Regions from separate parts of the Paenibacillus sp. W4I10 genome, predicted to be linked through region 1. Evidence: riboswitches for the same ligand, from Rfam matches in the RefSeq annotation. Region 1 holds a riboswitch; each other region holds the start of a gene.
What was found. Region 1 has a riboswitch for S-adenosylmethionine ahead of mmuP (S-methylmethionine permease). Riboswitches for the same ligand answer to the same signal wherever they lie in the genome.

Region 1 (8,529 bases):
TGTGTTATATGCCAAAAAGGCACGCAGCATACAGCCCGTGCAGGCTATTCGTTATGGTATGTCGGAGACAGATCACAGCCGGATGGCTGGCAAAATGAATTCGCCATTGGCGCACTGGATCGGGTTCACACGTCTGCCTGTGACCGCCGTGCTTGGATTCCGACATGTGTTCAAAAACACCAAAAGCTCTGTTCTAACAATCCTGCTGACTACCATGGCTTCCTCCGTACTTGTTCTGGGTTATGTTCTGCTGACCAGTATAAACGGAATTGAACAGACCGCAGCTAAATGGGGGTATGACAATGCCAATATCGCAGCAGTCGTAGTGAACAAAAGTAACTTCCCCAAGGCTGAACTAAAGCACGTGTTAGCGCAGGATTCGAGGATCAGCAATGTAGGCTGGCAAGGGAACACAACGGGTGTAATTAGCCCGGAGTCTTTGGCAGCAGTAGAGGGCCAACCCATCAGTCTCAACTTGAGTGTACTGGACGGGAGTTATCAGGAACTTGGATTCGAAACGTTAAAAGGGGTTAACCCACAACATGCGAATGAAATTGCCATTGGTGTAAGTGTAGCCAAAACATCAAATAAAGATCTCGGTGATCTTATCGATATCTATATTGAAGGAGAAAAGCGTACATTCCTCATTACAGGCATCTATCAGGCGATCGCCAACATGTCTGTTTCAGGCAGAATCACCATTGATGCCATGAGAAGTGTGAACCCCGGTTATAGTGAATTTGATGTTATATTCATCAATGTGAACGATATGGCACAAGCGGGTAAGGTTGCCTCGGAATTAAATGAGCAATTTAAAGATTTTGCTTCGGTAGTTACTCAGAAGACATTGCTTGATTCGGTTTACGCAGAAGCCGCTAATATCCTGATCTATCCGATGAGTCTAATTGGATTACTGTTTGTCATTGTGACGTTCATCATTATTTTCAGTACCTGTAGAATCAATATTCGTAAAGAAAGCAGAACGTACGGGATATACAAATCACTGGGAATGACATCTCGCCAAATCCGGTTGTCGCTCACCATGGGAATGTTCATACTGTCCTCCATGGGAGCCATACTGGGTATTTTCGTCGGCGTATATCTGCTGCCTCTTCTACTCGAAATGGTCCTTTCCGGTTATGGTATCGTACAACTTCCACTGATCCTGCATTGGGGTGGAATGGTACTGTTCACCTGTCTAAGCATCATTGCAGCCAGTCTTGGCTCATGGTTCTCTTCGCGAATCATTCGGGAAGCATCGCCACGTATGCTGGTTATCGAATAATGCAATAAGGATGCCTTAACACAATAAAACAAGCCCTTCCATACCTCTATAGGATGTGGAAGGGCTTGTTTTATTGATATGAACTATTTCCGCCACTTCTTCGCAAGTTCGCCAATCTGATGTGGCGTAGTTCGGCAGCAGCCGCCAATAATTTTCGCCCCCGCAGCAACCCACTGCTCCGAAGCATCACGCATGCTGCCACAGGTACCCTGTCCACTCCACGTCTTCGTTGCTGCATCGTATACTTCTCCCGAGTTCGGATACACAATAACAGGTTTATCACTGGTACGGCTCAAAATACCCACTGCTTCCGTCACCACTTCCATCGGAGCACAGTTCAGGCCAATCGCCGCAATCTGCGGCTCGGAGCCAAACGTCTGTGCACATACCTCAAGCGATGTGCCCTCGCTGATGCTTGTCCCGTCTTTTAAAGAAAAAGATAACCAGGCATACGCATGAGGAAACTCCTTAAGTACATCAACCAGCACCTGTGCTTCCTGCAAGGAAGGAATCGTCTCAAACGCCAGAATATCAGCACCCGCATCAATCAGCGCCGACATACGTGGACGGTGAAATGCGGCAAGCGTCTCATCCGACACGCCGTAATGACCCACATACTCTGAACCATCTGCCAGATAGGCGCCGTACGGACCAACGGACCCGGCAATAATTGGACGTGGACGAAGACAGTCTCCTTCGCCATCCCCTGTACGATCTGTTATATGCCCCTCATTCTCCACCGTCTCTTCACGTACCGAAGAAGCTTCTACAAGCTGACCTGTCGAGCTTTCTCTCCCTACTAAACCACCCTGCACTTCTGCCCATACATCATCTCTCGCCTTTGCAGCCAGTTCCACCGTCCTGCGGATCAGCTCCAGTGCTGCCTGTTCACCAATCCCTCTCTTGCGGAAGCCATCCACCGTCGCCTGATAACTGGATGTAATCGCACAGTCGGCTCCTGCTCGAAAATAATCTGCATGGACCTGAACAATAACATCCGGATTCTCAAGCAACACACGAGCAGACCATAGTGGATCATCGAGATCACATCCATGCTGTTCGAGTTCCGTTGCCAGCGCTCCATCCAGAATCATGACCGGATGTTCACGCAGGATCTCTTCTATGGGGTTAGTCTGTTGTGCTTGCGTCATGTACTTGTCCTCTTTTCTTATTCACACGTTCTGTCAGATAATAAGCTGCGTAACACAATGCGATAAATGGAACCCCACAATACAGCGCAATTCGCTGTGTAGGATCAAACGCAATACCTATGCATGAAGCCAGGCATAATATAAATGAAATAATCGGTACCACCGGATACAGTGGTGTGCGGTACACCAGATCTTTGACCGCATGGCCTTCTCGGATATATTGTCTGCGGAACATGTACTGGGAAGCGCTGATGCTCATCCATACCGCAACAACAGCCAGACCCGAAATGGAAACCAGTGTTATATACACGGTACCTGGCGCAATGATACTGGACAGCAGGGCCAGCGCACCACCAACCATACTGATCAGAAGTGCATTCAATGGCACCCCGTGTTTGGTCAATTTGGCAAACCACGGTGAGATCGTTCGTTTATCAGCCAGAGACCAGAGCATCCGTGAAGATGCATATAGGCCTGAATTGGCAGCAGAGAGAATCGCCGTCAGAATAACAAAATTCATAATGTCTGCTGCATAGGGTACACCCACCCGCTCCATTACCGCTACAAACGGACTTTCCAGTACACTGGCATCCGACATGGGCAGCAAGGCCGACAAGATAATAATCGTTCCGATGAAGAAAATAACCAGGCGCCACAGTGTCGTATGAATAGCCTTCGGTATCGTCTTTTCCGGATTCTCCGTCTCACCGGCGGCAATACCGATTAACTCGGTGCCTGAGAAGGCAAAGTTTACAGCAAGCATGGTCATCAATATCGCTGTAGCCCCATGAGGGAACCACCCGGATGCGGTAATATTCGATAGAAATGGAGCCGGTTCAGAATCCGCCATGGGAATGAACCCAAACATGGCTGCTCCACCGATAATAATGAAGATTACGATAGTCACTACTTTTACAGATGAGAACCAGAACTCGGATTCCGCAAATAATTTCACCGTTAATGCATTAAACAGAAAGATCATCAGTGCAAAGAGCGCACTCCATATCCATACGTTCACCGATGGGAACCAGCGCTGCATCAGCAGTCCGGCGGCTGTGAATTCGGAGCCAAGCGCAACAGTCCAGGTTAACCAGTATAACCAAGCCACCGTGTAGCCTGTTGCCGGTCCGATATATTTGGCTGCATAACTATGAAATGCTCCCGTCTCTGGCATATGAACAGACAGTTCACCAAGACAGAGCATCACCAGATATACAACGATAGCTCCGATCAGATAGGACAGAATGGTTCCCAGTGGTCCCGCCTGCTGAATGGTGTAACCTGAGCTGAGGAATAATCCCGTTCCAATGACTCCTCCGAGAGAGAGCATGACCACATGCCGTGCCTGCATTTTCCGCTGAAAATGCCCTTTGTCGTTGTTGTTCTCCATACCCGCTGCTCCCCTACTTCTTCATCCAGAAAAAACAAAAAAGACCCACTCTGCCTAAAGAGTGCGCCGTTACTGACAAATAAAAACAAACGCTCCTATCTATCAGGCTTTCACCCGCTGGAATTAGCACAGTATCCTTCAGATCTGTTGCTGAGGTTTCTAAGGGCCAGTCCCTCCACCTCTCTGGATAAGAAAATGATTTTTTACTAATATAGCGATCTATCATGAATGTGTCAACATTTAAATCATAAATGATAAAACACATCGCTATTCGGTGGAAGATCCCGGATTGGTAATGGTAATCTTCACATCGTACGTGATTGGCACGGTGCTAAAAATTTTATCCCAATCGTCTTTAACTTTTTTCCATGTTTTGGGTTCTTTGATACGCAAGCTATCCCGAAAATCCGCAACATCCACTTTGTAGGTATGCTGCAGCTTGTATAACACCTGGCGAATCTGTTGTTCGGCCAGATCTGAGAATTCTTTTTCTAGTTCTCTAAGATAATCCCCTTTTTCCTCTCTTTCGGGAGAAATCCAATCTTCCATCAACCAGCCTTCGGAATCGACCTTTACATGGAATGAAATGTCATTACCAACCACCTTGGGAATTATTGTTGTTTTCTTCTTCTTCATTTCGTATACAACGGTGAATCCCGCTTTGTTGTAAGTCTTCAAGACGCCTCCTTTTTCTTTAGGCTTGATCCACGATAAACCTTCCAGATCCGTTTGACTCAGTTCTCCAATAAACTTAGTTGTTTTCCCATCGAATATGCTGCCACCTGAGAACTTGCCCTCTCCATTGGAGTACAGTACATTCTGGAGCAAGAAACTGGAACCAGATTGCATTTGGGCATCTAATTTGGAGAGTAAAACAGGGTCCAGGATTTTGTTGGACAAGTACGAATTACCGGTAATACCTGTTAGATAAAATGCTGGAATCCGGGAGGGATCATCTGAAGTCAGGACATCCAAGGCACGATGATGACTTATCAGTACCAGACAATTTGGACGAATATCGTTATCCCGAAGTACAAAGTCCAGTAGCTGGACCAGACTATACTTTTTGGCAATATCCTTGGAGACAACGATAACCTTCAGATGATGTCCGATAAGTGGACGATCTCGCCTTAGTGCAAACTGACGAAAGATTTGCAGCAAGGAATCTCCAGTAAGCTGTTCATTGGAGTAGGAAGTCTTTCCAGAAGCAGGTGAACCAGATTGTCCGCTCTGTTTACTGTTGGAACTGCCCGGGGCAATCTGCACCGTAGCCGTTAAATAATTTTTCTTTGGATACGTTCCTCCCTGAGCAGCGATGTCCTTCTCAAATTCTGTTTCTTTAGCGATATCGATCCCGAGACCAACATAGACACTTAGTTCCTCGATCTCCCTACTGCTCCAGCATCCGGATATTACCAGAAGGATGGACAAAGCAAGGGCTACACGTAAAAGCATAAAAAAACGAATCATGCATGTTTGCCTCCCTTTTTGCGTATCAGACTTATTATCAGCAGCAACAGAGGTAAAGTGGCAAATAAAAGCACGGATGAGTTGCCCAACATATCACCAAGTTTGAAGGTTTCGTCCACAGTTTTCGGCATCAATGCCGTTAGATATATCAACGGCAGAAGGGCGTACATAATGACCTTGATCTTCTTCGCACGAAATAAATCCCGAATACCCACCGAAGCGCAATAGTGTGTGATCGTGAAACTCGAGAAGATCTGCATAATCCAGATGACCAATAGCAGGGATTCGAACCGTTCAAAGATCAAACCTTGAATCTCGAAGCTTCTTACGAGATCCAGCGTGGGCCAAGTACGTGTTTTGATTCCGTCAAGTGACAGACTGCCTACAACCATCACAACGGTAATCAGATAAATCAAAGTCGATATGATGATGCCCCAGCTCATGGCAACATTGCTCTTTTTGGGGTTTTTCATATAAGCAGTCATGACAAACATGACTTCGTACCCCGTGTAAGACAGCAGCGAAGGTTTCAACCCTTTGAGGACTGGCATGATACCCTCTCCGAGTACCGGTCTCAGATTGCCAATCTCAAATAACTGATTACTAAGCAAAATTTCAATCACAAATATAATCAGTGTAATCGGCAAAATGATCTCAAATACGCGCACAATGACAGCAAGTCCGCCAGAGATCAAATATATCCCAATCCACATAAACACCATCACGATAGCCCATTTTGGTGTGCGCTCGAGCAAGTACATTCCTGTCACATCAGCCATGACCCTAATTTCGAATGCGGCAATCACCATAAAATATATAATCATGGCGAATCCCAATATGTAAGCAATCCAGCTCCCCGTAATCTCACGAGTGAACTGGAACACTGTTTTCTCCGGAAATCTGCGACACAGGGTAACCAGAATAATTCCGACACCCGTGATAATCAGTCCAGACAGAATGATGGAGATCCAGACATCCGGCGTTCCGACAGCTTTACTCGTCGTTCGAGGGAGTGTTAGGATCCCAGCGCCAAGCATGTAATTAACAATAACTACGACGGCCTGCCTTGTACTAATATTTCCTTCGGAACCGTTCACTTCATCTCACCTCATACCTCGTGATTTATTTCATTTATTTTTTCGGTCTTTATCTATTGGACTAGACATCTCGGGACGCTTCCTCATCATATTTAGCGGAGCACGGATAATAAAATCCTTCCATTCCCCAAAATGATAAGGTACAGCCGGTGCAACATAAGACACGCCAAAGCTCGAGAGTCTCGCGAGATGGGTACATATGAGGAGAAAGAACATAACCACGCCGAACAATCCGAGCACAGCCGCGCTAAACATGGCAGCAAATCGCAGAATTCGCAGTGTTATGCCTGCACTATAGACGGGTATTGTAAAGGAGGATATGGCGGTAACCGCAACAACGATGACCAGGAATTGGCTTATAATTCCTGCCTGTACGGCCGCCTGGCCGATAATCAGACCTCCAACAATACCCAGCGAGGGTGCAATTGGCTTAGGTAAACGAATGCCAGCCTCCCTCAATATCTCGATCGACAGTTCCATGATCAGTACTTCGATGATTGAAGGAAACGGCACTCCCGTCCGTGTTTCAATAATCGTAAGTACCAGCTTGGTTGGGATAAGTCCCGGATGAAAAGAGATAAACGAAATATATAGCGCAGGTGCCAGCAGTGCCAGCATGGCAGCCATAAAGCGCAGCATTCGCAGGAATGTTCCAGGAATCCAGCGTTCATAGTAATCCTCGGGAGATTGGAGCAACATGCTAAAAGTCACTGGCACAATTAAGACAAATGGCGTCCCATCCAATAAAATAGCCACTCGGCCTTCCAGAAGGGCACCCATTACCCGGTCAGGTCTTTCTGTATTCAGTACCTGCTGAAAAGGACTCAGCGTATTATCTTCGATGAGTTGTTCCACATAACCTGATTCCAACATCGAATCCATATCCATCTCTTCAATTCGCTTGCATACTTCAGCCACGAGATTTGGATCGGCAATATCCTGAATATAGGCTATCGCCAAATCTTTTTTGATCCGTGAACCCACTTCATACTTCTTAATAAACAGGCTCTGATCACTTCCATAACGACGCAAAATGCCTGTATTATCGCTTAATTGCTCTGTAAAACCAATACGAGGTCCACGGAGCAATCCCTCTGACAACGGTTCATTTACACCACGTGTTTTGATCTTATGAGCTCCAATTAATAGAGCTCCCGGCAATCCATCGACCAACAGTGCATTCTTGCCAAAAAGCACGCCAACTGAGACCTTTTGAAGGGACTGGGTCTCCTCAATCAGACTGACAGGTAGTAGCTGATCTTGCAGGTAGGCCGACAGTAAATGTGCATTATCCGGATGGAGGAAACCCTCCCGCTTAAGCTCTGGAACACCCTCCAACATTAATGGTGTAATCAGGTGATCATCGATTAAATCTTGATCTACCAGGCCTTCGGTATATATGACGGCTGCCCGTGTATTCGTTCCCCTAATCGTAAATTCCCGAATATGCACGTCAGCATTTTGACCAAAGCTTTCTCTTACACTGGTCAGATCCGTATTGTACTTGCCGGTTAATTTAATATTGGCATATTGGCCTGTTTCGGTCCCTTCACCCTGCCCTTTGGCTGCTGGCGAGATATCCTTCGAGGATACGGACGATTGCTTCGAACGAGAGAAGCTTCCGCGCTTAATGGCAGCATTGATCCAGCGCGTGCTCAAGGTAATACCAATTGGAATGATGAAGACCAAGAATGCCTGGATCCATATGGACCAATCCGGCACGTAGGATACAATTGTTGACCACATGTTCCCACCCCAACATTTCTCTGCATGACAAAGCTGCAGGTATTCCCAAGTATTGTGTCCCCGTTTGATCACAATAATTCCCGTTTTTTTGTGTAAAGAACAGCAAAAAAAAAGCGGTTCCTGTATTAGGAACCACTATTTGCTCTATAATTATACGATTCTGGTCACATGCTCCGCTTTGGCATCCAACAAGTGAGCTGAAGCAGCAATTGCTGTAAAATCATTCAGAGCGATCTCAATCTGCTTCTGGCTCTGCTCCACATATTCTTCTACTTTTTTGGTACCGCCTGTGATATTACCAATCTCCTTTGTTATTCCGGTAACGCTATCACGAATCTCATTAATCGAACTCTCCACCATTGCGGATAGTTTCTTAACTTCCTTGGCCAC
Region 2 (8,529 bases), 2.9 Mb from region 1:
ACGTACCTCCATATACGTCTTCCGTTACAATCATGTGGTCCCCTGCGGAGAACATCATGAACACGCTTGAAATCGCAGCCATCCCCGAAGAATAGGCAAAACCTCGTGCGCCGCCCTCCAGCAGTGTGATGTAATCTTCCAGAGCCTGGCGTGTCGGATTACCCGAACGACTGTAATCATGTTGAGGCGGATTGAAGATATCAAAATGATGGAAGGTTGATGCTTGATAGATCGGTACACTGGAGGCTCCGGTCGTTTTGTCAATCTCATCGCCAAAATGGAGCAATTTGGTATCAAATTTTAACTCGGAATTGGGCTTGTTGTTGGACTCACTCATGAGTGCACGCCTCCTTCCACTTCCTGTTGTGCAGCTGTCAGCGCATTGCCGAGATCTGCAATCAGATCATCCGCATGTTCAATGCCTACGGAGAACCGGAGCAAACGGTCATCCACACCTACGGCGTCACGAATTTCAAGCGGAATATCCGCATGAGTCTGTACTGCCGGATAAGTCATGAGTGATTCGACTCCGCCGAGACTTTCGGCAAAAGCAATGAGTTTGATATGACGCAGCAACGGTTCAACATAACGTGCATCCTTCACTTTGAAAGAGAAGATACCTGTGTTACCGGTGGATTGTTTATTCTGTATTTCATACCCCGGATGATCGGATAGGCCTGGATGATACACTTCAACCACCGCTGGGTGCTCAAGCAAGTATTTAGCAATAGTAAGTGCATTGTGCTCATGACGCTCCATGCGAAGAGCCAGCGTTTTCATACCTTTCATCAACTGGTAGGAGTCACTTGGAGACAATACCGCTCCAATGGAATTATGCAAGAACGCCATCTCTGCAGATAACGCCTCACCTTTGGTAATAATTAGTCCAGCGAGCACATCATTGTGTCCACCCAGATATTTGGTAGCGCTATGAATGATGATATCGGCACCCAGTTCAATCGGACGTTGGAAAAATGGAGTCAACAACGTGTTGTCAACAATGGTCAACAGGTTGTAACTTTTCGCCCAGGAAGCAACGGCTTCCACATCTGTGATCATCATCAGTGGATTGGTTGGTGTCTCAATAAATACAGCTTTTGTATTCGGCTGACGAACCTTCTCCAGTGCTGCAAGGTCATTCGTGTCCACATAACTTGCAGTTACGCCGAAACGGGACAGAATACGTTCCAGCAGACGATAGGTTCCACCATACAGATCCAGCGATACAATCAGATGATCCCCTTGACCAAACATGGCAAAAATCGTTTGCAGCGCGGCCATTCCCGAGCTACAGGCAAACCCTGCATCACCGGACTCCAGCGCTGCGGCGGCTTCTTCCAATACTTTACGGGTTGGATTAGTCGTACGGATATAATCAAACCCCGTGCTTTGTCCAAGCTTCGGGTGGCGAAACGCAGTGGATTGATAGATCGGAAAGTTAATGGCGCCTGTTACCGGTTCATTGATGGACCCAATTTGTGCTAAGCGGCTTTCGATTTTCAACTTGTTGTTGTCTTCCATTGCTGCATCCTCCTGTAATCTCGATTAGATTTGCGGGCCAATATCGTAAGGTGTTTCTTGATACACATAGTAATTGAGCCAGTTAGAGAATAATAAGTTGGCATGAGCGCGCCAAGTAGCCGGTGGCACACGGGAAGGGTCGTCATCCGGATAATAATGTCTAGGCAATGCGATATCCAACCCTTTGGCTGCATCCCGGTCATACTCCCACTTTAATGAGAATGGGTCATACTCGGCATGTCCTGTGGCAAAAATCTGTTTGCCGTCTTTGGTAGCAACCAGGAAGATCCCCGCTTCCTCGGATTCAGCCAAAATCTCTAAATTCTCATTCTTTTCAATATCTTCGCGTCTCACTTCCGTATGACGGGAATGTGGAACGTTGAATACTTCATCGAATCCACGCAACAACGGAACATGTGGTTTATTAATGGTATGTGGGAAAACGCCAAAACACTTTTCATCAAGTGCAACCTTGGGTACGTCAAAATGATGGTATAAACCTGCCTGGGAAGCCCAACATATGTGGAGGGTTGAAGTCACATTGGTTTTGGTCCATTCGAAGATCTCCTGGATTTCATTCCAATAGTTCACGTCTTCGAAATCCATCTGTTCCACCGGGGCACCCGTAATAATCATTCCATCGAAACGGCGGTGCTCAATCTCATCGAAGGTTTTATAGAACAAATCCAAATACTCTTGAGACGTATTCTTTGACGTATGGGATTTGGGATGTACGAGAACGACATCCACCTGAATAGGCGTGTTTCCCACCAGACGAAGCAATTGTGTTTCGGTCGTTTCCTTTGTGGGCATCAGGTTTAATATAGCGATACGGAGTGGACGAATATCCTGCTGATATGCAGAAGTTTCATCCATGACGAAGATATTCTCTCCTTCAAGTACTTCTTTTGCTGGTAGAGTATCAGGTATTTTGATTGGCATAGTAAATCTAACTCCTCCTTGTGCATAGATAGATGCAGCCACCCCTGGCTTGATGTCTTCACATCAATACAGTTATAGACTGCCTCGAGCTTGTAAAAACATTGAATTGCTCTTTCATCCAACGTTACAAACAACCTCAAGTTCCTTAGCGAAAATCACTGCTGAGAAGTCGGGGCATATGACAAAGACCTTCCTCGGATTTCGAGAAAGGTCATATGTAAAATAGATATGCGCCTCTCTCATCTCTCAGTTACAACAGTGCCACTTGACACTTAGTCGCTGCAAGAATTAGCACCGTGCGGTATACCGCCGGTTGCCGGGTTTCATCGGGCCAGTCCCTCCACCTACTCTTGATAAGATTTCGCTGTATTAGATTGTAATTTAATATGGTTCACCGTCTACTTTATTACATTAATGCCCTCACGTCAAGATGCAGTTCGATGTCTGCTTCCCAGATCGGAACCGTTCATCATCCGTTGTCATACACTGCCTCAGGGCGCGAAATAGACACATTTTTGCGCTTGAAAGCACCCTGTACCAGCGGTATACTAAACAAGGTGTTCTAAACCCTTATGTGAGAGGTGACATATTAAATGGATGGCGACCCGAGGCCTGACTGGCAGCCGAATTCCGACAAACTGCATAGAGAATTGACATCAGCATGCCGGCAGCGGGACGTGACTTCCGTTTGATTATATAGTGTACGCAGCCCTGATCTCCAGGCTCCGCTGCCGACCGGCTGATTTGTTCTTTTTGCGCCCATAATGATAATATCCGCCAAGTTGGCGGGTGCAGAAGGAGTAGATTAACGATGAAAATCCGGTTGGTAAACAACGGTGTATTTATTCCGGTGGACGACATTCAGCAGGCGCTGACTCCACCAGCGGAAGGATTTTACTGGATTGATGCAGACGTAGACGATTTGTCGGTACTTCAGCCGCTGTTCTTGATGCATGATCTGGCTGTGGAAGACTGTCTTAGTGACGAAGAACAACGTCCGAAGATTGAAATTTATGAGAACCATTATTTTATTGTGATTAATAGCATCCGTTTCGATGATGAAGAGATATTTCTACGTGCGGTGAACTTATTCCTCGGCAGACATTTCATTATTAGTGTTACCAAGCAAAAGGTCAGCGAATTGCGCACACTGAAACCAATCCTGTGGGAACAGGAAATCAGTACACCGGATCGTCTGCTGTATTTGCTGGTTGACTTGATTGTTGATAATTATTTCACCGTAGGTGACCGAATTGAAGCACGGATCGAGAAGCTTGAGGAAGACATTCTGATGCACACCAAAAAGTCACATCTGAATGAAATTATCGGGCTACGCAGTGAGATTCTGTGGCTGAAAAAAGTGCTCGGACCTCAGAAAGAGGTCATTAACACCTTGAACAAAAAAGATCTGCGTCTCATTGATGATCAACTGCAAAAGTATTTCAGTGACATCTATGAGAATGCTGTAAAAATATCTGAAACCTTTGAGACTTATCGCGACCTGATGGGCAACTTGCGAGAAGCCTACCAATCCAGTATTGCGAACCGGGCGAATGAGATCATGCGTGTATTTACCGCCATTACCACGGTCTTTATGCCGCTGACGGTCATTACCGGTATATACGGCATGAACTTTACGAATATGCCAGAGCTTAACTGGAAATACAGCTATTTTGTTGTGATTGGCCTGATGGTTACACTGGGCCTGAGCATGTTCTTCATTTTCCGCAAGAAAGACTGGGTATGAACTCGTATGAAATAACAAAGACGAAGCGCTCCTCCGGGAGAAAACGCCTCGTCTTTTTTCATTTCTAATCATTAACCAACATTCTTCTCTGTCTCTGCGTGCCGACGAAAGCGGATTCGAATCATGCGCAGTCTTTCATAGACCTGCTCCAGACTTCCTCCATCGGGTTTCTCTCCTCCATACACCTTATGTAATACTGGCTTCAGGAACGTATCTCCCAGCTCCTCATACGCACTCCATACGGCCTCTTGTTCGTTCTCTGGCATCACTGCCAGCTCCACATCAAGAAGACAATCGGTGTCATAACCTTCGTGATCCAGTGCCTCTAACAGCTCAACCAACTCACGTCGGGATAATCCGGATCGATTAACAATCTCCTCTAACGTATACCCTTCCTTCATGCCTTCAAGCACCTGCTTACGCGTGGTGAACTTATCAAGTTCCTGCTTATACTTCTGCTCTCTCTGCTTGTATAACCAACTCTCATACTCTTCTTCCTTCAGCGCCGTGTATACCCAGTCCAGCGGGAATGTCGTTGAACGCTCCAACCCGTTTGTAATCTCCATCCATTCCGTACCATACTCAGTTGCTTTGCTCTCTCCTACGCCCGGCAGTTGCATCAGTTCATCCAGCGATTGCGGAACAAAGGCACTGATCAAACGCAGCAAACGATTTGTTGCAATAAAATACGGTGCCTTCCGGTCAGACACAGCTCTCTTCCTGCGCCATGTGCACAGATCCGTATATAATTGCTCATTGCCGTATAACTCACTGTAACAATGGAGCCGCTGTCCACCATAACTGCGTGACTTCAGATCATCATTCTCATGAAATAACCCCTGCAACTGCGGTCGGTACCCCTCACTCATCTGTATGGCAAGCTGATGACGGTAAATATGAAGCAGCTCCTCCCAAGAAGTCCCTTCATACCAGATGCTGTCCTCACGCTCTCCTTCCTCGTAGCGACTCCATCCCAGCTGCCAACTATCTTCCTCTTCCCCAATCCATAACTGTGCATACTCTGCATTCTGATCTGACATTCTGGACAATCTGTTCATGAAAATGACTTCCATTTTCGTTCCCTCCCTTTGAATATTCAGCTTATACGAGTTAGAGATACTACCTATAGGCAGCACAAAAAAAAACACCCCTCCTGCAAAATCCATGCAAGAGAGGTGCTTCCTCATTAACCGTACTATGCTGTTGCCCATATCATACCACAATGGTAAAATTCGTCAATCCCTTAATGACCTACTATTCAATGCCAACTTGGCAAGCGCCAGCGAACCACACAGCCCTGCATTGTCGCCAAGTCCTGGTGAAACAACATACTGGTCAATGTCGGATTGAAGTGCCGGATGCTGAACGTATCCAGCCAGCAACTCCTGCAGTTTGCTACGCACCATCGGGAACAGGTGCTCCTGCTTCATTACTCCGCCACCCATGACGATTTTCTGCGGAGAAAGAATGAGAACATAATTCATCAGTGCATGTGCCAGGTAATGTGCTTCGATCTCCCAAGCTTTATGATCTGCAGGCAGTTCATAAGCCGGTTGCTCCCAACGTTTGTTAATGGCCGGTCCTGCTGCAAGACCTTCGAGGCAGTCACCATGATACGGACAGAAACCCTCGTATGTATCCTCCGGATGTCTGCGTACAATGATATGTCCCATCTCTGGATGTGACAATCCATGGACCATTTTACCGCCAACCACAGCACCTGCACCAATACCTGTACCCACAGTGATATACAGACAGCTCTCAAGGCCTTGTGCAGCGCCCCAGGTTGCTTCTCCAAGTGCCGCACCATTCACATCCGTATCAAATGTCATCGGCACATCAAAATGCTCCTTGAGCTTGCCAATCACGTTATACTGTCCCCAATGTGGTTTAGGTGTTGTTGTGATATATCCATATGTTGGGCTTCCTTCAATCGGATCAATCGGACCGAATGAACCTACGCCCAGAGCTTCAATGCCTTTGCCTTCAAAAAATGAAATCACTTGAGCCATTGTCTCTTCCGGTGTTGTTGTTGGAAAACTTACGCGTTCCAAAACTTCTCCGTTTTCTGTGCCAATACCACATACAAATTTGGTTCCGCCTGCTTCAATTGCGCCTAAGATCGTCATGTTAGTCACACTCCCAAGTTAGTTTAAAAAGGAATTCGGATTACTTTACTTGATGACACTATAATTACCCTGCTACTTGTTCTCCAGCTTGGACAATCGTTTCATTAACGTTTGCCTCCAGCTGTCTGACAGCGCAGGAATGGCCAGCAACGCCTGAATACCTTCGACATTTTCTTTCTCCTGATGCATGATTCGATTGGCTTCAAGAACCGTCATTGATGCAGGATCGGTGCTGATCCGTCGAAATATCGATGAAGGGCCTACCTCACCTTCTTGCAGTACACGAAAGTAAAAGCCGGTATATCCACTCTCCTGAAAATAAACAGGCAGCTCCTTATAGTCATACCTCGCACCCAGCTTGAAGCAAGGTTGTCTGGGCTGACTGACCTGCACTGTGGCTTCGCCCAACTCGTAAACATCACCAATCCGGACGTCTTCTTCGGCACAGCCTTCAACCGTCAGATTTTCTCCACAAGCTCCCCAATCCAGCTTGCGATCCATCAGTTGTTCCAGCGCCGGATAACGACTGTAATCGTATACACAAATGGCTTTGTCAGGGCCGCCATGATGCACCATATCTGCCTGCGCGTCCCCTGTCATTCCAGTGAATGACAGGAAAACCGCGTCGGATACAGGATGTTTCACAATGCCGCTCAGCACTTCACGCTTCTGCCCAGGGAGCGGCTGCGGCAGTCCTACATTAATGGCCAGAACAGCTGTATTGCCCTCCCCTGGCTTTCGATCAGATGTGAGTGTCATTTGCGTCATACCTCCCAAAATCACTTTCTTTTAACGCACAGAGCCGCCAAATACGAGTGTATTACTCAAGAGCCGGCCTGGAGAAGTCAGCATTTTGCCCCCGGCATACAAACCCGAGGAAGCACCGCCATCCAGATTCATGGCCTGTTTGGCACCAAGCTTCTGCATCACCGCTGCCCACTCCTTGATTGTTGCTCCGGAAACAGTAGCCAGCATTACGGAACCATCCGCCATGATGGCGATACCACTTCTGGCTCCGGAAGCATTAAGAATCTTGGCATCCTTGAAACCTTCGCTCGTCGGATTGACAGCTACCTTGCCGTCTTTCACCAGACGGGGTCCTGCTCCCACGGCAGTCACTACATCTTGCCAAGGGATCTCTTTGCCTGCTGCGTTCGTATACTTATAATTCATTTCTACGGTCGAACCAACTGTAAAACGGTCCGAAGAAGACTTCTGATTACCTGTGAAGACCAATACCGAGCCATTCTTAGGAATCGCTACATTTGTATTGGGCACTTTTTTGGTCACGATACCTTTCTCCATAACAACCGCAGTGCCACCTTTGAACCCGACTGTGGCACCTCGTTCAGGGGTATACAGCATCGTAATGCTTGCGTTCGCTGAAGGTGTTCGATTAATAAAGGTTGCATACCAACTGCGTGATTTACCTTTGGTATCCGTTACTTTACCTGTCAAACTCACCTGAAGTGAATCCATGATCGCCGAGCCGTCTTCCTTAAATCCGATGGATGTCCCGTATCTTCCAATATGTATGACCTTACCATTTGCTATTAACATGCCATATGGATCTGGTGCTCCGTTGTATGCTTCAAAAAATGCTCCGTTAATGGCTGCTTGTGCACCATAGGCTTTCACAATCGATGGCAATGTTGCCGTCTGGCCAACTTGCTTCTTCGCGAGTCCCACGGTAACCGGTGTTCCCTTCGGAATCGAAACGGTCTGTACGGTAAAATTACGTCCTGCTGCTTTTACTTTCTGTACTTTGGTGCTAATTGCTGCTTTGGCATCCACTGTCTGTGGTGCACTTACTGCTCCCGAAAGAATTACGGGGAAGGCCAGGACGAGGGCCATAGCCCCTGTCCACCACTTTTTGCCTGTTCGTACGTTCTTCATGTTGCTCACCCTATTGCCACTCCCATCCAAGAGCCAAGGCTCTTCATCTCAAGTTGTTCAAACTTGTCCATCACCATATCCGGATCAAGACGCAATTCACAGATATCCAGCGCACAGGCAACCGGAACAGCACAATGAATCTCTGCCAGTTTGCGGGACAGATGAAGCATGTCCAGATCATTCTCAATCTTGTTACGCACCGAAGGGGTCAGTTTATCCATGTTGCTCAAAATCCCTTCAATGGAGCCGTATTCCTGTACAAGCTTCAACGCTGTTTTCTCACCAATTCCCCGC
Region 3 (8,529 bases), 270 kb from region 1:
GTTCACAGTCACCTTGACCCGTTTCCACGTACAATCCTTCAATTCACCTTTTAAGTATCCTCGCGCTGTATGGTTGGACGAATCGGATCAAGTCCTCCAGATACATCCATAATGTTACCCGTTATAAAATCAGAATGATCAAGGCACAGATACGTAATCACTCGTGCAATATCTTCACCGCTACCTGGTCGCCCTCTTGGCGTTTCCTCGTCGGTGATGCCTGCCATTTCATCAATCGTTTTCTCTTTGTTCGCACCACGAATGTCACCTGGACATACCATGTTAACCGTAATTCCATACGGAGCTTCTTCAACCGCGAGTGTCTTTGTAAAAGATACCAGACCCACCTTGGCAGCCGCATATACGGCGCGATGAGGCCAAGATCTCGCTTCTCCAGCATGACTGAAGCCAAAATGGATAATGCGCCCCCATTGCTTGCGTCTCATCTCTGGCAATACACGCTGATCCAGTAACATCGGTCCCAACAGATTTCCCTGCACAAGCATCTGGACCTCAGCTTCAGAATAATCCGCAAATAATCGTCGTTCACGGACAAATGGACCTGCGTTATTCACCAAAATATCAATGCTGCCCAGGTTGCCTTCCACCTGCTCAACCAATGAAGAGATATCTTCCACCTTGGATATATCAGCCTGGATGGCAATGCACCGCACACCCTTGGCTATAATCTGAGCCTTTAAAGCCTCAGCTTCTGTTCTGCTGTGTACATAGTTGAGGGCAATATGACACCCTTGATCTGCCAGACTGAGGGCCGTCATTTTACCAAGACCTTTGGCACTTCCCGTTATGAGGGCAACCTTTCCCTTCACGTTCATCCCCCTCTTCAAAGAGCAGTCACTATCCAGTATAAAAGATTTATCGTCCTCCTACAACTCGCTTATCCACAAGGGATTATCCACCTTAAATTCCAAATATATCTTGATTGAAATCAAACACCTATGGTACTGTCGAGGATATAACTCGAAAGGACTTCTACATGAATATGAAGAACAAAAGATGGATATCATTTCTTACGCTTTTAATGTTGAGTTTATTAACAGTTTCTAGTGCCATACAGGTATCAGCGGCAAGTGAGAGCGAGCAAGCGCCTGATGAGTACGATTGGATTACTGGACCAGCATCTGTCTCTCTGGACGGTAAGGCCACCCTGGAAGTCCCTGAAAGCCATTCCTATCTGGATAAGGCCAATACCCAACGCTCGATACTTAACAGTGACGGGAAGCCTAACGGGAATGAAATCGGCAGCCTAACCAGCAATAGTGAATTCGGCTCGTGGTATGTTGTGTTTGAATACGTGAAAACAGGTCATATCCATGATGACGATCAAAATTTGAGTGCCGAAGAACTGTTAAGCAGTTATATCCGAGGCACAGAAGAAGATAACAGAGAACTTGATCCTGAATACAGAACGTACATAACGGGGTGGGAAATCGAACCGGCATATGACAGTACCAAACATCAGTTAGTCTACTCCCTTGGTTTTAAGAATGCTGATCAGCAAGCCATGGTCAATTACAATGTAAAACTCCTGACACGCGAAGGGTACATCACAGCCATTCTGGTTACAGATACGGCTAACTTTCAACAGAGCCGCCAGGCATTCGAGGAAACTGTCCTTAATCGACTTAGCATCAATGCAGGATATACCTACGAGGAGTACAATGCTTCGACTGACAAAACATCCACTATAGGGCTCAACAGTCTTCTGATGGGCGGGATCGGGTATACGGCTTCCCAGAAATTCAGTGCTCTTCTTTTGCTCAAAAAAGGATGGGCCTTGATCCTGATTGTCGTCCTTGGGTTAATCGGTTGGATCAGATACAAGATCAAAAGCTCACACGGAGAAGAAGAAACACTCTCTCCCTCCGAGAGAACGTACCTGCAAGAAGCAGATGAGCAGCAGTATGCTGATCAGAATGAATTATCATACTACCGCCAATCCGGGCATCCATCCAACGCGGAGAAACAAGATAAGCCCTAACCCTTCCCTTATTAATCCCCACGTCAGCACAGATTAAGAAACATAAAATAAGCCGTATATCTCTTCAGAAGAGATATACGGCTTATTCTTAATAGCTTCACATCATATCATACATATCGTGAATTATTCAGTTGCAGGTTCAACTGCACCTTTATAACGTTCTTTGATGAATGCTTTTACTTCTTCGGAGTGCAAGGCAGCAGCCAGTTTCTGAATTGCATCTGCATCCTTGTTATCCTCACGGGAAACGAGGATGTTCGCGTATGGGTTACCTTGCAGATCTTCGATCAACAAAGCATCATTCGCTGGATTCAGGTTTGCTTCAAGCGCATAGTTAGCGTTGATGAATACCAGATCCGCTTCATCCAATTGACGAGGCATCATAGCTGCATCCAGCTCGATGATATCCAGGTTCTTCGGATTGGCTGTGATATCTTGAATCGTAGATGTAATATTTGTGTTGTCTTTCAGCGTAATGATACCTTCCTTCGCGAGCAACAACAGAGCACGTCCCCCATTGGATGGGTCATTTGGAATTGCTACTTTTGCGCCGTCAGCCAATTCATCCAAAGACTTAATCTTTTTGGAGTATCCACCAAAAGGTTCAACATGAACAGGTGTTACAGAAACGAGGTTGAATCCACGTTCTTTATTCTCTGTGTCCAGATAAGGTTGGTGCTGGAAGAAGTTTGCATCCAATTTTTTATCAGCAAGTTGCTGGTTGGGTTGTACATAGTCATTGAACGTAACGACTTGCAAACGAATACCTTGTGCTTCCAGTTCAGGCTTGATGCTTTCCAGAATCTCTGCATGTGGTGTAGGTGAAGCTCCAACTTTCAATTCAACCGTACGTGGTGCACCTGCTGAATTATCTGCGCCGCTATCAGCGTCCTTATTGTTTCCGCAAGCTGCGAGAACCGCAATTAACATAAGACTAAGTAGAGCAAAAGACCATTTTTTCATGTGTAAAACCCCTTCTCTAATCATTTTTTTCATGTGGCGTCCGCATGAATGCATATCCATCATGTTATCTATGTGTTATTTCCTGGTGAAAAATGTAACCAAGCGATCTCCAGCCATCTGGAGAATTTGCACGAGAATAATCATCGACACCACGGATATAATCATGATTTCATTTTGATAACGGAAATATCCGTAGTTAATAGCCAGTGTTCCCAGACCTCCACCACCAACCATGCCCGCCATCGCCGTATAGGAGACTAGCGTAACGATGGTGATCGTTATCCCAGCGAGCAGGCCAGGCAGTGCCTCAGGCAACAACACCCGTCTTACAATCTGTCCGGTCGATGCACCCATCGACTGTGCTGCTTCAATTACCCCCCGGTCAACTTCTCGCAACGTTGTCTCCACCAATCGAGCAAAATAAGGAGCTGCTGAAATAACCAAAGGAGGTATGACGCCAAGAACCCCCGTAGCTGTACCGACAAGTATACGAGTGAATGGAATAAGAGCAACAATCAATATGATAAATGGGACCGAGCGCAAAATATTAACAATCAGGGATAGTATAGTGTAGACTGTCCGTGACTTCATTGAAGCAGATCGGGCTGTCATGAACAGCAGAACTCCGAGCGGTAAACCCAAGATAACGGTGAACAGGCCTGATACACCCAAAATCTGCAGTGTCTCTATGGAAGCTTTACCAACCTCTTCCCAACGAACTGTTGAAAAATCCATCTAACGAAGCACCTCCACATCAAGTCCCTCAGCGGTCAATTCGGATATCGTCCGATCAATCGCATTGGAATCACCTTCGAACCGAACGGTCAGTTGTCCATACGGAACCTGTTTGATCGTAGAGATCGTTCCTTGCAGGATGGCAAAATCCACACCCGTCTTACGAACCGTTCTGGACAAAATCGCTTCATATGTTTTGTTCCCCAGAAAGGATATCTTCACAAGTTTCGAAGCAACACCTGCCTGCAATTCAATGCCTGCATTCGCCAGAGCGGTCTCTTCCAGAGCCAGTCCAGCTTCATGGTCACGCATCATGAAGTCTCGTGTAATCGCATGCTGCGGCTTCAGGAACACCTCGGTTACAGGTCCCTGTTCCACAATACCACCTTGATGAATGACAGCCACCTTGTCACAGATGTTCTGGATGACATGCATCTCATGTGTAATCAGCACAATGGTAAGGTTGTACTTTTCGTTAATGTCGAGCAATAACTTCAGAATTGAATTTGTCGTCTGTGGATCAAGTGCTGAAGTAGCCTCATCACAAAGAAGTACATTCGGATCACTCGCAAGTGCTCTCGCAATCCCCACACGTTGTTTCTGTCCACCTGATAATTGAGCTGGATATTTGTTGCTATGGTTCTCCAGACCAACGAGATTGAGCATTTCCTTCACTTTGCGATCAATGGCATCCTTGGGTGTATTCACAAGCTTTAGTGGAAAAGCCACATTATCATATACCGTTGCCGAAGATAACAGATTAAAGTGTTGAAAAATCATCCCGATCTTGCGTCTCTGTTGCTGCAGTTCGGTTTTGCTCAGTTCAGTCAGGTTGATCCCATCAACCCATACTTCACCCTCCGTAGGCCGTTCCAGCAAATTAATGCAGCGAATCAATGTACTTTTGCCCGCTCCAGAATGGCCAATCACGCCGTAGATTTCGCCCTTTTGGATGCTCAAATTCAGCTCGGATAACGCTGTTGTAGATTTTGCCCCTTTGCCGTACATTTTCGTTAAACCTTTTAATTCAATCAATCGCACTTGCCCCTTTCCAACCACCTACATGTATCTTTACCCGATCTAAAGGAAAACTCCCCTTAAAGTACAAAAAAAAGCCCTTTGCAGATACAAAGAGGGCTCTTCACGTGAAAGAATATACCTTCTCATCTGCCAAAATCGTGTCTTGCACCATTTTGTAGGAATTAGCACCTAACATCTATAACGAATGATACATGTATCATGTCGTTACAAATCGGTTGCCGGGCTTCATCGGGCCTGTCCCTCCGCCGCTCTCGATAAGAAATATGTTGTTGTAGGATTTTATAAGTTCATGTAGTTTATGCTTTATAATGTGAACGTAACTTCCGAAATATCAATTATATCCGCGTAACATTCGATTGAAATTCAGTATATTCCAAGTATTCCGATTTGTCAAAGGGAATTATTTCTTTTCCATATTCTGTTGATATAACGATAAGAGGCTGTTAATGTTTCACAGACCATATCCACGCCCTGACGCATTTCCTGCACATGCTGATTCAGATCCTCCAACTTTACTTTACCTTGCAAGGTCTGATGTAACTGCCACAGGTCATCGTGCATTTCTGAGTTCATGTAGTGAATTTCCATATTACGTCGTTTGCGCAGCTTGCTCATCGGCTCACGATAAGAGTCCTTGATCTGTATTAATTGCAACGCAAGATCATGATGCTCCCTCGCATAATCGAACTGCCTTAACACTGTAAAATAAGAAAAATGCGCTTTGGTATTTGAAGTATTCAACTGGAATATTTCATTTAATACCGTGCCCACCTTATCCAGGATGGCAAAGCAGCGGATAAAGCCATCTTTGTAGAAATACACATACCGTGCATACTCGGCTTTTTCAGTCGCCGTCATATCTTCCGTTGAGCCTGCAACGACCTTATTGCGAAAATGAGCAGCAGCGAAACAGCTTTGCTCCAGTTCATCCAGTGAGGAGATGAGTCCCTGAGTCCACACATACAGTTTCCGATAGTCATGCGTGGGATCATGGTCCACATGCATTTGTCGTTGAAATAACTCAAGCGTATGCGCCATTGCGTCCATCGCTGCCTTCAATTTACCTTCGTTTATACGTGGCTTTTCCCCCAACAACGTTCGCAGCATATCTAACCTCCTCTTTTCCAAATCAACAAGAATTCATCACCGTAAACGTAACACATCATCCATTCCGTGTAATTGCTGCTTGCCATAGGTTGCCCTGATCCCCCTGACATCAAACAAAGTCCACCTGTCCAATGATGTACATCAATGGATGGTGGACTTTCATATTTAGCCCAAGTACCTTTGGATAAAGAATGGATCTATATCTTAGAAACGATTAGCCGGGCGATGCAGCTTGTACACCAGGAAACTCATATACGTTAAAACTCCGAATAATATGGCGATATCCAGCATATGAGCGAGAGCTACAAACATGTATACTTCCGGACGGTTCATTGTCACCATCATGAAAATACCAATGACTACTTGCATCAGGATGAGAACAACGGATACCACGCCAAGGGTACGCATTTCCTTGTTGTCCGGATGATTACGGTAAGCGAAATGACCCAGAATTGCAATAACAATGACGAGCGACGCTGCTGCTGCACGGTGAGCAAAAGCAACCGCTACCCCACCCGAAAGCTCAGGAATAATCTGCCCGTTACAGAGCGGAAATCCGGAACATCCGCCGGCAGAATCCGTGTGGCTCACAAATGCACCCGTGTATACCACGAGATATGTGTATATGGTGGAGAACCAGACCAAATTCCTGAATTTTTTGCTAACCCGAGGGTATTTATTCAGGCGCTCCAATCCGCCATCTTTGGCCTCCTGCCTTATGCCCAGCGCCATCATTAGGGAACTGGCAAAAGCAATCAGTGCAAAGCCGAAATGAAGTGCCATGACTGCTGAAGATTGGGAGAAGACAACGGCAAAAGCCCCCATGATTCCCTGGACGATAACAAATACCAGAGTTAAGAAAGAAAACAATTGCAGGTCACGGCGTGACTTGCCGAACTGCAGAAAAGCAACAAACGAGGCAATGGACAACAATCCAGCCAGTGCGCTTACAGCGCGATGGGAATATTCAATAAGTGAAGCCACGGTATGTGCCGGAACGAGTTTTCCGTTACATAAAGGCCATTCTGTTCCGCAGCCAAGGCCTGATTCCGTTTTGGTTACGATGCCTCCACCAAAAGTGGCCAGAAACATGACAAGACAGGTTAATACGGTTAACCATTTAAACAAAGTTAAGTGTTTCAATTTTTTCTCACCCGCTGTTGGTTTAAGATGGCGAAGAATATTCTCCGCTTGTTTCGGTACTTTGACACTTATTTCACAACTAAATTCATTATACCGGATAAAATGTTCATTGACGTCGCGCTTTGTGACAAAATGTTAACGTCTGGTGAATTAATGACCCACAGGTCATTGGAGTTATGTAATTGAGGGATATGCCAGTTGAATTGGGTCTTAAACAGAATCCTGAACACACAAACGCCATTTCCCTATTTCAAGAGAAATGGCGTTTCATCTAGTATACCCTTTAACAACATGAACCTGTCATACATTTATATAAGTTCAATGAAACATTTACACAATAACGGAGAGGACAGAAATAGCCTGAAGAAGCGAAGCGTTCGCCTTTATCCCCGGATTTCCCCCTAATAAAAGGGATCAAAGAAATCTGGGGATAACAGCGATCAAAAGGTTATTCTGTCATCGGAGTGTCTGTGTGAATATTCATCATTTGAACTTGTATAACATCATTTATGGATCGTGTTGTACACCTCAACTGAGCGATCCAGGAACTGCTCAATCTCTTCTCTTGACTTGCGAAGCTTGTTCACATACCGTATGAGTTCGCGGCCATCTGAATACGCCACAAAGCTTGGAATGCCAAGAATATTCTGCTCTTCACTAACAGTTCCAACCTGATCCACGTCGACCTCAATCAAAGTCAGTTCACGTGCATATTTCTCTTCAACCTCAGGCATAAACGGATCGATGTATTTGCAGTCGCCACACCAGTCTGCCTTGAATACGGCAATCGTCAAACGTGGGGATTGGATAGCTACATCAAAAGCCGGTTTGGAAGTAATCTGTTCCATTCGGTTCATCTCCCTTTCTGTACCTTGTCTTACCCTAAGTGAAGCAAATTGGCGAGTGGAAGTCAAATAATCAGCGCATACTTAGAATAAACCACATGGTCTGTGAATTTAAACCCAGAACATCATGAAAGGATGTCACATCATGACTTCCACCAGAACCGATTCTTCCAGCGAACAGCATCACGGATCCCTTCTGCAGATTGTCCGTTCCATTCCGGGTGCTGCCCGTGAAATCTGGCGTGGCAAACAAGCGGCATGGCAAGCTTCAGCACAGCTTCGTCACCCATTGCGTGACATTGAGTGGGATACCGATACGGCAGCTGCCTTACAGTCTGAGGTGGAGCGTTTGTTACCTGCCAGCGGCAAATCTTTTGCACGCACGGACCAGGTTCAAAGCGCACTCGTCTGCGAAGAAGATTGCATCATTCTGGAAGAGATTAAGACACTGACCCAGGAGCATAATCGGAGTAATATCACCCGCACGGCAGCCTATCTGGAATGTTATGAGCAATATCCCGAACTGCATTGGGCACTGCTGGCCCATATGGTCTCTCGCAACGGCGGATATCACATGACAGATCTTCAAAGTGACTTAATGCATAATCTACAGAATCAAAGCGCTCGCGAGCATATGTATCGGCTGCTGGAGCGATGCAATGCACTCATTTTCCAAGATGCATATCCCCAGCT

Region 2: another riboswitch for S-adenosylmethionine. It lies ahead of metA (homoserine O-acetyltransferase MetA); the one in region 1 lies ahead of mmuP (S-methylmethionine permease).
Region 3: another riboswitch for S-adenosylmethionine. It lies ahead of QF049_RS28640 (methionine ABC transporter ATP-binding protein); the one in region 1 lies ahead of mmuP (S-methylmethionine permease).

Annotation. Positions count from the first base shown of each region.
Region 1 covers NZ_JAUSXX010000001.1:6,104,886-6,113,414, reverse strand. The annotation lists gene QF049_RS27330 (ABC transporter permease) at 1-1,285, shown strand, start outside; gene mmuM (homocysteine S-methyltransferase) at 1,369-2,436, opposite strand; gene mmuP (S-methylmethionine permease) at 2,414-3,826, opposite strand; SAM riboswitch class I at 3,919-4,020, opposite strand; gene QF049_RS27315 (Ger(x)C family spore germination protein) at 4,094-5,296, opposite strand; gene QF049_RS27310 (GerAB/ArcD/ProY family transporter) at 5,293-6,393, opposite strand; gene QF049_RS27305 (spore germination protein) at 6,424-8,139, opposite strand; gene QF049_RS27300 (methyl-accepting chemotaxis protein) at 8,290-8,529, opposite strand, start outside.
Region 2 covers NZ_JAUSXX010000001.1:3,252,044-3,260,572, forward strand. The annotation lists gene QF049_RS14415 (trans-sulfuration enzyme family protein) at 1-337, opposite strand, end outside; gene QF049_RS14420 (PLP-dependent transferase) at 334-1,521, opposite strand; gene metA (homoserine O-acetyltransferase MetA) at 1,546-2,463, opposite strand; SAM riboswitch class I at 2,700-2,823, opposite strand; gene corA (magnesium/cobalt transporter CorA) at 3,275-4,210, shown strand; gene QF049_RS14435 (HRDC domain-containing protein) at 4,282-5,283, opposite strand; gene QF049_RS14440 (ROK family protein) at 5,446-6,339, opposite strand; gene QF049_RS14445 (MOSC domain-containing protein) at 6,412-7,098, opposite strand; gene QF049_RS14450 (phosphodiester glycosidase family protein) at 7,129-8,235, opposite strand; gene QF049_RS14455 (5'-3' exonuclease) at 8,241-8,529, opposite strand, start outside.
Region 3 covers NZ_JAUSXX010000001.1:6,371,245-6,379,773, reverse strand. The annotation lists gene QF049_RS28660 (SDR family oxidoreductase) at 51-830, opposite strand; gene QF049_RS28655 (DUF2167 domain-containing protein) at 1,043-2,002, shown strand; gene QF049_RS28650 (MetQ/NlpA family ABC transporter substrate-binding protein) at 2,126-2,965, opposite strand; gene QF049_RS28645 (methionine ABC transporter permease) at 3,041-3,700, opposite strand; gene QF049_RS28640 (methionine ABC transporter ATP-binding protein) at 3,701-4,735, opposite strand; SAM riboswitch class I at 4,861-5,002, opposite strand; gene QF049_RS28635 (Cthe_2314 family HEPN domain-containing protein) at 5,132-5,848, opposite strand; gene QF049_RS28630 (COX15/CtaA family protein) at 6,053-6,991, opposite strand; gene QF049_RS28625 (thioredoxin family protein) at 7,495-7,839, opposite strand; gene QF049_RS28620 (DUF2515 family protein) at 7,982-8,529, shown strand, end outside.